Regions from separate parts of the Pseudomonas sp. NCHU5216 genome, predicted to be linked through region 1. Evidence: predicted binding sites of a transcription regulator. Region 1 holds the regulator's gene; the other holds the start of a gene.
What was found. The regulator sigma-54, encoded in region 1, starts transcription at its own class of promoters, with help from an activator protein. The targets are predictions, from matches to a motif close to ANTGGCATNNANNTTGCTNT.
Positions count from the first base shown of each region.

Region 2: the regulator sigma-54 is predicted to act here: its motif matches at 2,952-2,971, upstream of ACSVIK_RS23505 (pilin).

Region 1 covers NZ_JBQLIX010000034.1:18,309-23,386, forward strand. Annotated here, with positions in the region: gene lptA (lipopolysaccharide transport periplasmic protein LptA) at 1-452, shown strand, start outside; gene lptB (LPS export ABC transporter ATP-binding protein) at 452-1,177, shown strand; gene ACSVIK_RS20035 (RNA polymerase factor sigma-54) at 1,314-2,807, shown strand; gene hpf (ribosome hibernation-promoting factor, HPF/YfiA family) at 2,909-3,217, shown strand; gene ptsN (PTS IIA-like nitrogen regulatory protein PtsN) at 3,230-3,694, shown strand; gene rapZ (RNase adapter RapZ) at 3,697-4,554, shown strand; gene ACSVIK_RS20055 (HPr family phosphocarrier protein) at 4,570-4,842, shown strand.
Region 2 covers NZ_JBQLIX010000051.1:23,567-28,644, forward strand. Annotated here, with positions in the region: gene ACSVIK_RS23495 (type II secretion system F family protein) at 1-1,088, opposite strand, end outside; gene pilB (type IV-A pilus assembly ATPase PilB) at 1,091-2,794, opposite strand; gene ACSVIK_RS23505 (pilin) at 3,016-3,483, shown strand; gene ACSVIK_RS23510 (Wzy polymerase domain-containing protein) at 3,545-5,078, shown strand, end outside.

The DNA.
Region 1 (5,078 bases):
ACCAGCCGATCCGCATCCAGGCCGATACCGCCGAACTGGATGACAAGCAGGGCGTGGCGGTCTATCGCGGCGACGTGATCATCACTCAGGGTACCCTGAAGATCACTGGCGACACCGTGACCATCACCCAGACCGCCAGCGGCGACATCGACGTGTTCACCTCGGTGGGCAACCTCGCCTACTACGAGCAGAAGCCCGCCGTGGACAAGGAAATCGTCAAGGCCTACGGCAAGACCATCCAGTACTTCGCCAGCAACGAACGCATCGTGCTGATCGACCAGGCCAAGGTGATCCAGGAAGGCAATACCTTCGAGGGCGAGAAGATCGTCTACGACACCCGCCGCCAGATCGTCAACGCAGGACGCGCCACCGGCAACAACGTCAGCGTGCCGCGTCCGCGCATCGACATGGTCATCCAACCCAAGAACAAACCCGCGGATCAACAGCAGTAATGGCCATTCTCAAAGCCCAACACCTGGCCAAGAGCTACAAGGGCCGCCAGGTCGTACGCGACGTCAGCCTGAACATCGAGAGCGGCCAGATCGTCGGCCTGCTCGGCCCCAACGGTGCCGGCAAGACCACCTGCTTCTACATGATCGTCGGCCTGGTGCAGGCCGACCAGGGACGTGTGCTGATCGACGACCTCGACGTCAGCCACCAGCCCATGCATGGTCGTGCCCGCGCTGGTATCGGCTACCTGCCGCAGGAAGCCTCGATCTTCCGCAAGCTGTCGGTGGCCGACAACATCATGGCCATCCTCGAAACGCGCAAGGATCTCGACCGCGCCGGGCGCCAGGCGGAGCTGGAGAACCTGCTGCAGGAATTCCACATCCACCACATCTCGGGCAACCTGGGCATGAGCCTGTCCGGTGGTGAACGGCGTCGCGTGGAAATCGCCCGCGCCCTGGCCACCAACCCCAAGTTCATCCTGCTCGACGAACCCTTCGCCGGTGTCGACCCGATCTCGGTGGGGGACATCAAACAGATCATCCATCACCTCAAGACCAAGGGTATCGGCATTCTCATCACCGATCACAACGTACGCGAGACCCTGGACATCTGCGAAACGGCCTACATCGTCAACGATGGCCAACTGATTGCCGAAGGCGACGCCGAGACCATCCTCGCCAACCAGACGGTGAAAGAGGTTTATCTGGGCCACGAGTTCCGTCTGTAAAACATCCATATTTAGATGACGGAAATAGGACAGCCCCTAGGCAAGGACGAGATTTTCAGGCATATAATTTGCTTCCTGGCGGCGCTTCGGCGCCCTGATGTGGAAGGCGTAACTCGCCGGTAAATTAAGGTCTGCAATGAAACCATCGCTAGTCCTCAAGATGGGCCAGCAGCTGACGATGACCCCGCAGCTGCAACAGGCCATCCGCCTCCTCCAACTGTCTACCCTGGATCTGCAGCAGGAAATTCAGGAGGCGCTGGAATCCAACCCCATGCTCGAGCGCCAGGAAGACGGCGACGACTTCGACAACAGCGACCCGATGGCCGACGGTGCGGAAAGCGCCGCACCCGCTCAAGCCAAGGAAGACAGCTTCCAGGAAACCACACCGAGCGTGGACAACCTCGAAGATGGCGAGTGGAACGAGCGCATCCCCAACGAGCTGCCGGTCGATACCGCCTGGGAAGACATCTACCAGACCAGCGCCAGCAGCCTGCCGAGCAACGACGATGACGAGTGGGACTTCACCACCCGTACCTCCAGCGGCGAGAGCCTGCACAGCCATCTGCTCTGGCAACTGAACCTGGCGCCGATGTCGGACAAGGATCGACTGATCGCCGCCACCCTGATCGACTGCATCAACAACGATGGCTACCTCGAAGAAACCCTCGAGGAAGTGACCGAGTCCTTCGACCCCGAACTGGATATCGAACTGGATGAAGTCGCAGTGGTACTGCACCGCATCCAGCAGTTCGAGCCGGCCGGCATCGGCGCCCGCGACCTGCGCGAGTGCCTGCTGTTGCAACTGCGCCAGCTCCCCGCCAGCACGCCCTGGCTGAGCGATACCCAACGCCTGGTCAGCGAGCACCTGGAACTGCTCGGCAGCCGCGATTACGCCCAGCTCATGCGCCGCACCAAGCTCAAGGAAGACGAGCTCAAGCAGGTCATCGAACTGATCCAGCGCCTCAACCCGCGCCCCGGTTCGCAGATCGAATCCAGCGAGCCGGAATACGTGGTGCCGGACGTCATCGTGCGCAAGCACAACGGCCGCTGGCTGGTGGAACTGAACCAGGAAGCCATGCCGCGCCTGCGCGTCAACGCGCAGTACGCCGGCTTCGTCAAACGCGCCGACTCCAGCGCCGACAACACCTTCATGCGCAACCAGTTGCAGGAGGCGCGCTGGTTCATCAAGAGCCTGCAGAGCCGCAACGAGACCCTGATGAAGGTGGCCACGCAGATCGTCGAGCACCAACGCGGCTTTCTCGACTATGGCGACGAGGCCATGAAGCCCCTGGTGCTGCACGACATCGCCGAGGCGGTGGGCATGCACGAGTCGACCATCTCGCGCGTAACCACGCAGAAATTCATGCATACCCCGCGTGGCATTTACGAGCTGAAATACTTCTTCTCCAGCCACGTCAGCACCTCCGAAGGCGGCGAATGCTCGTCGACGGCGATCCGCGCCATCATCAAGAAACTGGTGGCCGCGGAAAACGCGAAAAAGCCGTTGAGCGACAGCAAGATCGCTGGTTTACTGGAGGCACAAGGCATCCAAGTCGCCCGTCGCACGGTGGCCAAGTACCGCGAATCCCTCGGTATCGCCCCCTCCAGCGAACGCAAGCGACTGATGTAAGCAAGATCGACTGTTCGCCCATGGCGAGCGGGCCACAGTGTTCCGGTGGTGGGCCTCAAGTCAGGCCCATCTCTTACACAAGGCAACAAGGAGAAAGCGGTATGCAAGTCAACATCAGTGGACATCAGCTGGATGTGACCGACGCCCTGCGTGACTACATCGGCGAGAAACTCGGCCGACTGGAACGCCACTTCGACAAGATCACCAACGTTCAGGTGACCATGGAGGTCGAAAAGCTCAAGCAGAAGATCGAAGCCACCCTTCACGTTGCTGGCGGTGAGGTCGTCGCCAACGCCGAACATAACGACATGTACGCCGCCATCGACCTGCTGGCAGACAAACTCGACCGTCAACTCATCAAGCACAAGGAAAAGCAGCTCGATCGCCTGCAAGGCGCCACAGCCCGCTGACATTTCCCTTCCATGATCCGACTTGAAAATATCCTGACCCCCGGCCGTTCCCTGGTGAACGTGCCGGGCGGCAGCAAGAAGCGCGTGCTCGAACAGATTGCCAGCCTGGTCGCCCGCGACCTCGACGAGCTGGACAATCAGGACATCTACGAAAGCCTCATCGCCCGCGAGAAGCTCGGCTCCACCGGCTTCGGCAACGGCATCGCCATCCCCCACTGTCGCCTGGCCGGCTGCAGCGCACCGATCAGCGCCCTGTTGCGCCTGGACACGGCGGTCGACTTCGACGCCATCGACGGCGCGCCGGTCGATCTGCTGTTCGTCCTGCTGGTACCGGAAGCCGCCACCGACGCCCACCTCGAACTCCTGCGCCAGATCGCCAGCATGCTCGACCGCCAGGACGTGCGCGAACGCCTGCGCCAGGCACCGACCAGCGAAGCGCTCTACCAGGTGGTCGTGGACATCCAGAACGGTCAATAACCATGCGCCTGATCATCGTCAGCGGTCGCTCCGGCTCCGGCAAGAGCACTGCCCTCGATGTACTCGAAGACAACGGTTTCTACTGCATCGACAACCTGCCGGCCAGCCTGCTGCCGGATCTGGCCGAACGTTTCCTGCCGCATAGTGACCTGATGCTGCCGCAGGTCGCGGTCTCCATCGACGCACGCAACCTGCTCAGCCAGCTACGGCGCTTTCCCGAACTGCTAGAAGAAGTACACAAGCACGGCATTCGCTGCGAGGTGCTCTACCTCGACGCCGAAGACGACACCCTGCTCAAGCGCTTCTCGGAAACTCGTCGGCGCCACCCGCTGACCAACGACAATCGCTCGCTGGCCGAAGCCATCGCCTACGAAAGCCAGTTGCTGGCGCCAATCATCGACCTGGCCGACCTGAAGATCGACACCACGCGCCTGAATCTCTACCAGTTGCGCGACACCCTCAAACTGCGCCTGCTCGGGCAGACGCAGAGCGGTACGGCCTTTCTCGTCGAATCCTTCGGTTTCAAGCGTGGCATGCCGGTCGATGCCGACCTGGTATTCGATGCCCGCTGCCTGCCCAACCCCTACTGGAAGCCGGAGCTGCGCGATTTTTCCGGCCTCGATCAGCCGGTCGTCGAGTATCTGGCGGCACAACCGGAGGTCGAAGAGATGTATCAGGACATTCTCACTTACCTGGAGAAGTGGTTGCCGCGCTTCGCCGCCAGCAACCGCGCCTACGTGACCATCGCCATCGGCTGCACGGGCGGGCACCATCGTTCGGTGTACCTGGCCACACGCCTGAGCGAAGCCCTCAAGCATTCGCTGAAGAACGTCCAGGTTCGCCACCGCGACCTCAGCTAAGGAATCCCTGCCGCGATGCCAACCCGCGAAGTCACCATCATCAACAAACTCGGCCTGCACGCCCGCGCTGCCGCCAAATTCGTCGGCGTCGCCAGCCAGTACCCCTGCCAGGTGCGCATCGGCCGCAGCAGCGACAGCCTGGTGGACGGCAAGAGCATCATGGCGGTGATGATGTTGGCGGCCGGCAAGGGCACCCCGGTGCACCTGCACACCGAAGGCGAGCAGGACGAAGCGGCCATGCAGGCGCTGATCGCACTGATCGACAACTATTTCGACGAGGGCGAATAAAGCAGCTACAAGCTGCAAGCCTCAAGCCTCAAGCCTCAAGACATCCCATTTGTTGCCAACGTGCACGGAGCGCCCGGTATACGCGACGCCGTAGGGTGCGCCGTGCGCACCAAGCCGCTGCATCCGAAGTACAAGCGGTGCGCACAGCGGCCCCCTACGAACTGTAGGAGCGAGCTCTGCTCGCGAACGCAGGTAACGCCAAAAGCTTCGCGAGCAGAGCTCGCTCCTACACATGT
Region 2 (5,078 bases), on a different contig from region 1:
TCCTCTTCATAGAAGGTGGCGACCTTGTCGAGCATCTCGTCCAGTGCGCCGGACTCCTCGCCGATGGCGGTCATCTGCACGGCCATGGAGGGGAAGGTGCCGGTAGTCTTCATCGAGAAGTTGAGTTGCATGCCGGTGGACACATCGGCCTTGATCTTGTTGGTCGCGGTCTTGAACACCACGTTGCCGGTCGCCCCGGAAACGGAATCCAGCGCGTCAACCAATGGTACACCGGCGGCGAAGGTGGTGGAGAGGGTGCGGGCAAAACGCGCCACGGCCGACTTATAGAGAATGTCGCCTACGATCGGAAGCTTGAGCACGGCGCGATCCACCGAGTCGCGGAACTTCTGCGAGCGCTTCATGGCTTCCTTGAAGGCAAAGGCCGCTGCGAAAATACCGATCAGGAAGATGAACCACCACTGCTGCAGAAACTGGGAAATACCAATCACCATCAGGGTGAAGGCAGGCAGTTCGGCACCGAAGTTGGCGAAGACCGACTCGAACTGCGGCACCACCTTGATCAGCAGGATGGCGGAGACGATGATGGCCACCACCACCACGGCGATGGGATAGTTCATCGCCTTCTTGATCTTGGCTTTGAGTGCCTCGGTTTTTTCCTTGTAGGTGGCGATGCGATCCAGCAGGTTTTCCAATGCGCCGGCCTGTTCACCGGACTCCACCAGGTTGCAATACAGTTCGTCGAAGTACTGCGGCTTCTTGCGCAGCGAGGCAGCAAAGCTGTTACCTGCGGCCACCTCCTGCTTCACTTCGTCCACCAGCTTGCGCATATTGGGGTTGTCGAAGCCCTCGGCAATGATGTCGAAGCTCTGCAGCAAGGGCACGCCGGCCTTCATCATGGTCGCCATCTGCCGGGTGAACAGGGCAATGTCCATGGGCTTGATCTTCTTGCCGCCACCGAAGGAAATGCCCGATTTCTTGCGCACCTTGGTCGGGTTGATGCCCTGCTTGCGCAGTTGCGCCTTGACCAGAGACGGGTTCTGCCCGTTGATCTCGCCTTTGACGACAGCGCCGCTTTTGTTCTTGCCTTCCCAGGTGAATACGCTGGTTTTCAGAGCTTTTGCCGCCATGGTTAATCCTTGGTTACGCGGTTGACTTCCTCAAGGCTGGTAACCCCTTGCATGGCCTTGAGCAAAGCGGAGGTGCGCAGATCATTGAAGCCGTCTTTACGCATCTGTGTGGCGATATCGATGGAGTTGCCTTCCTCCATGATAATGCGCTGCAGGTTGGGCGTGTTTTTAACCACTTCATAAATACCGACACGGCCCTTGTAACCGCCCTTGCAATTTTCGCAGCCAACCGGGCCGTAGATCTTGAAGGTGCCGATCTTGTCTTCGGGGAAGCCTTCAGCCAGCAGAGTTTCGCGCGGTACGTCCACTTCCTTCTTGCATTGGTTGCACAGCTTGCGCGCCAGGCGCTGGGCGATGATCAGGTTCACCGAGGTGGCGATATTGAAGGACGGCACACCCATGTTGCGCAGGCGTGTGAGGGTTTCCGCGGCGCTGTTGGTGTGCAGGGTGGACATCACCATGTGCCCGGTCTGCGCGGCCTTGACGGCGATGGAAGCGGTATCCAGGTCGCGAATCTCACCCACCATGATGATGTCTGGATCCTGACGCAGGAAGGCGCGTAGCGCCTGGGTGAAGTCCATGCCCTGCTTGGGGTTGACGTTGACCTGGTTGATGCCCTCGAGATTGATCTCCACCGGGTCTTCGGCGGTGGAGATATTTACATCCGGGGTATTGAGAATGTTCAGGCCGGTATAGAGCGATACCGTCTTGCCCGAACCGGTGGGGCCGGTGACCAGGATCATGCCCTGGGGTTGCTTGAGGGCATTCATATAGAGCTCTTTCTGCTCTTCCTCATAACCCAGGGCGTCGATACCCATCTGTGCGCTGGTGGGGTCGAGAATCCGCATCACGATCTTCTCGCCCCACAGGGTGGGCAATGTATTGACGCGAAAGTCGATGGCCTTGTTCTTTGATACACGCATCTTGATCCGGCCATCCTGCGGCTTGCGCCGCTCGGAGATATCCAGCGCTGCCATCACCTTGAGGCGCGCGGAAATGCGTGGTGCCAACTGGATGGGCGGGCGCGCTACTTCATGCAGGATGCCGTCGGTGCGAAAGCGAACGCGATAGGTCTTCTCATAGGGCTCGAAGTGCAGGTCGGAAGAGCCGCCCTTGATGGCATCCAGTAGCATCTTGTTGACGAAGCGCACCACCGGGGCGTCGTCGGCATCGGCTCCAGTCTCACCTACCTGTTTGTCATCGTCGACCGCCTCCACATCTAGGCCATCCAGATCGACATCGGCCAGATCCTCCATGGCACTATTGGTCGACTCGAAGAACTTGTCGATGGCATCGCCGAGCTTGTCATCCTCGACCAGTATGGCTTCGGTATTCAGACCGGTGCTGAACTGGATATCGGTGACGGCCTGGTGATTAGTGGGGTCGGAAAGCCCGACGAACAGCTTGTTGCCCCGCCGCCACAGCGGCAACACGCGGTGCTGGCGCACCAGCTTTTCGCTGACCAGGTCGCGTGGTTGACTTTCCTTGTCGATGGCATTGAGGTCGAAGAAGGATACGCCGAACTGCTCCGAGGCCAGCTCGGCCAGGGCGCGGCTCTTGACCAATTTGTTCTGCACCAGGTAGGTCACCAACGACAGCTTATTGCGCTGGGCCTGCTGCTGGGCCTGCTGGGCGGCCTTTTCGTCCATCAAGCCGGTTTGGGCTAGCTGCCTGGCCAGGCCGGAAAGGGAAATGCTGTCGTTCATCACGGGCTCCACAAACAATCCCTGCCTTATAGCCCAGTTGCAGGTGTACTGCCAAACCGCGTGAACAAGGGTGACGAAAAATGGCAGTTAGTGGCGTGGCCTGTACTGCGGTGCGTGCATGTGGCTCGATAAAGGCCTGTAGAAGAGGGGGGTGAAAGTTGGCACGCCCCGTGCTATCTCCTCTTTCAGGTCAATGGGCCTATTCAAATCTGGAGAGAATCATGAAAGCTCAAATGCAAAAGGGTTTTACCCTGATCGAATTGATGATTGTGGTTGCGATCATCGGTATTCTGGCTGCTATTGCTCTGCCTGCTTATCAGGACTACACCAAGCGTGCTCGTGGCTCCGAAATGGTTGTGGCCACAGCTCCTTTCAAGTTGGGTGTAACTGAGTGCGTGCAGAGTGGTGGTTGCCTAACTGGTAGTAACATTGATATTCCTTCTTCTGCCGCTAGTCGTGCTGTGCTCTCTGTTCCAGCGGATGTGGCTTCCGGTTCTGCTCCTGCTAATGCTCAGTATGCGAGCATTGCCTTGGGGACTACGGGGCAGATTACAGTAACTCCGAAGACTACGAATGGTTTTGCTAATACTGATACTTTTATTTTGACGCCTACTCATAATGGTGGTGGCTCGATCAGTTGGGCTGCTTCAGGTGGTTGCGTTACCAATGGTTGGTGCAAAACCAAGTAATTAGCGTGATGCGCTATCAACGGGAGGATTGTCCTCCCGTTTTTTTTGAGTAGGAGAAATCGTGTTGTATCTTCTTGGTTTCTTGATCGGGGGACTGCCTTTCGTTCTACCATTGCGGGATTATCCTGACGGCGATTTCTACTCTGACGCTCTGGCTGTGCTCTTGGGGTTGTGTCTGATTCTTCTGGCAGGGCGGCGTATTGCACTATCTGGTGGGGCTATTATTCTCGCCAGCTTCGTCGTAGTGGCTGCGTTTGTCGGCGACGAACGGAGTTACTATTACCAGAGTTGGCTGGTGCCGCTGGTTGTAATTTCGTTGTTGGGTATCTTTCATGCAGTACTTGCCGGGCAGGAGTACCCTGGCCGCCTGCGTTTCTTGCATGGATGTCTTTGGGGTGTGGTGGCAGGGGGATGCTTTAATCTGTTCGTCAGTTTTTTTCAGATGCTTGGCTGGGTTGATTATATCTCTTTCCTGGTATTTCCGGGGGGGCGTGAGGTGTATGGAAATTTTGGGCAGCGCAATAATTTTTCAACCTATATGTTGATGTTTTCTATTGTTGTTTGTGGTATGGCTTCTCAGCGGCGGATCAATATATTTTTCTCTGCTTTTGTTTTGGTTGGCGTGGCTGTGGTTCTGGCTTATGCTGGTTCTCGTATGGTTTTGGTTGCAGTCTTGCTGATTATGCTTGTAGCGCTGCTTATCGGAATGTTGCGTGGCTGGCATGGTGCTGAGGCCGCTATGGTGGGGAGCTACGCCTTGTTCGTATGTTCTCTGTCGGTATGCTTGCTGTTGTTTTGGTTGGTAGATGTTGGTGGTTCTTCACGTATTTCCATTACTGGAGATGTTTCTCGCTTGCAGGAATGGGCGAAAGCCTGGCGTATTTTTTTAGATCACCCCTGGGGTGTGGGGTATGGTAATTATGCAAAATATAGTTTTATTTATCAGGTTGATTCTGGGATGCCGAGTCAGATAACTTGGTCTCATGCACATAATATATTTTTTCAATTTCTGGTTGAGTTGGGTTTGTGGATCTTTCCGTTAGCGGTATTGACGTTTTGGGTCTTTTTTTTGACGCTAAAGAATTGCCTGGCTCATGGGGTTGATGGGCTTGTTGTTGGTGGTGCTCTTCTGTTTGTGGCAGTGCATAGCCTGCTAGAGTATCCTCTTTGGTATATGAACTTTCTGGTCTTGTTCTTGGCGTTTTTTGCGGTTTATTCTCCGGTTTGGAAGGTGTTGTATGTCAGCTCCCTAAGGTGGGGGGCTTTGGCTTGTATGTTTATAGGTGTATGGATTACCTATCTATATATCTCGCTGCCTGGCTATCGCTATCCCGTCAAAGATATGCGGCTGAATTTGCAGCGTATGGAAAGCCTGATAGGGCTCTCCCTGAATCCTGTGCTGGGCTGGTCGGCGGACAAAGTGCTGCTTGAGTATTTGGTAGTGGATGATGGCCCTGAGTGGGAGTTTAAAATGTGCAAGGCGGTGTTCATGTCGGTAAAGGAGCCTCTATATCCCTACCTGGAACGTATAGCTCTTCTGGCGCTGGTACGGCAAGACTTCGATTTTGCTTCCATGGTGCTCAAGAGCAGGTATG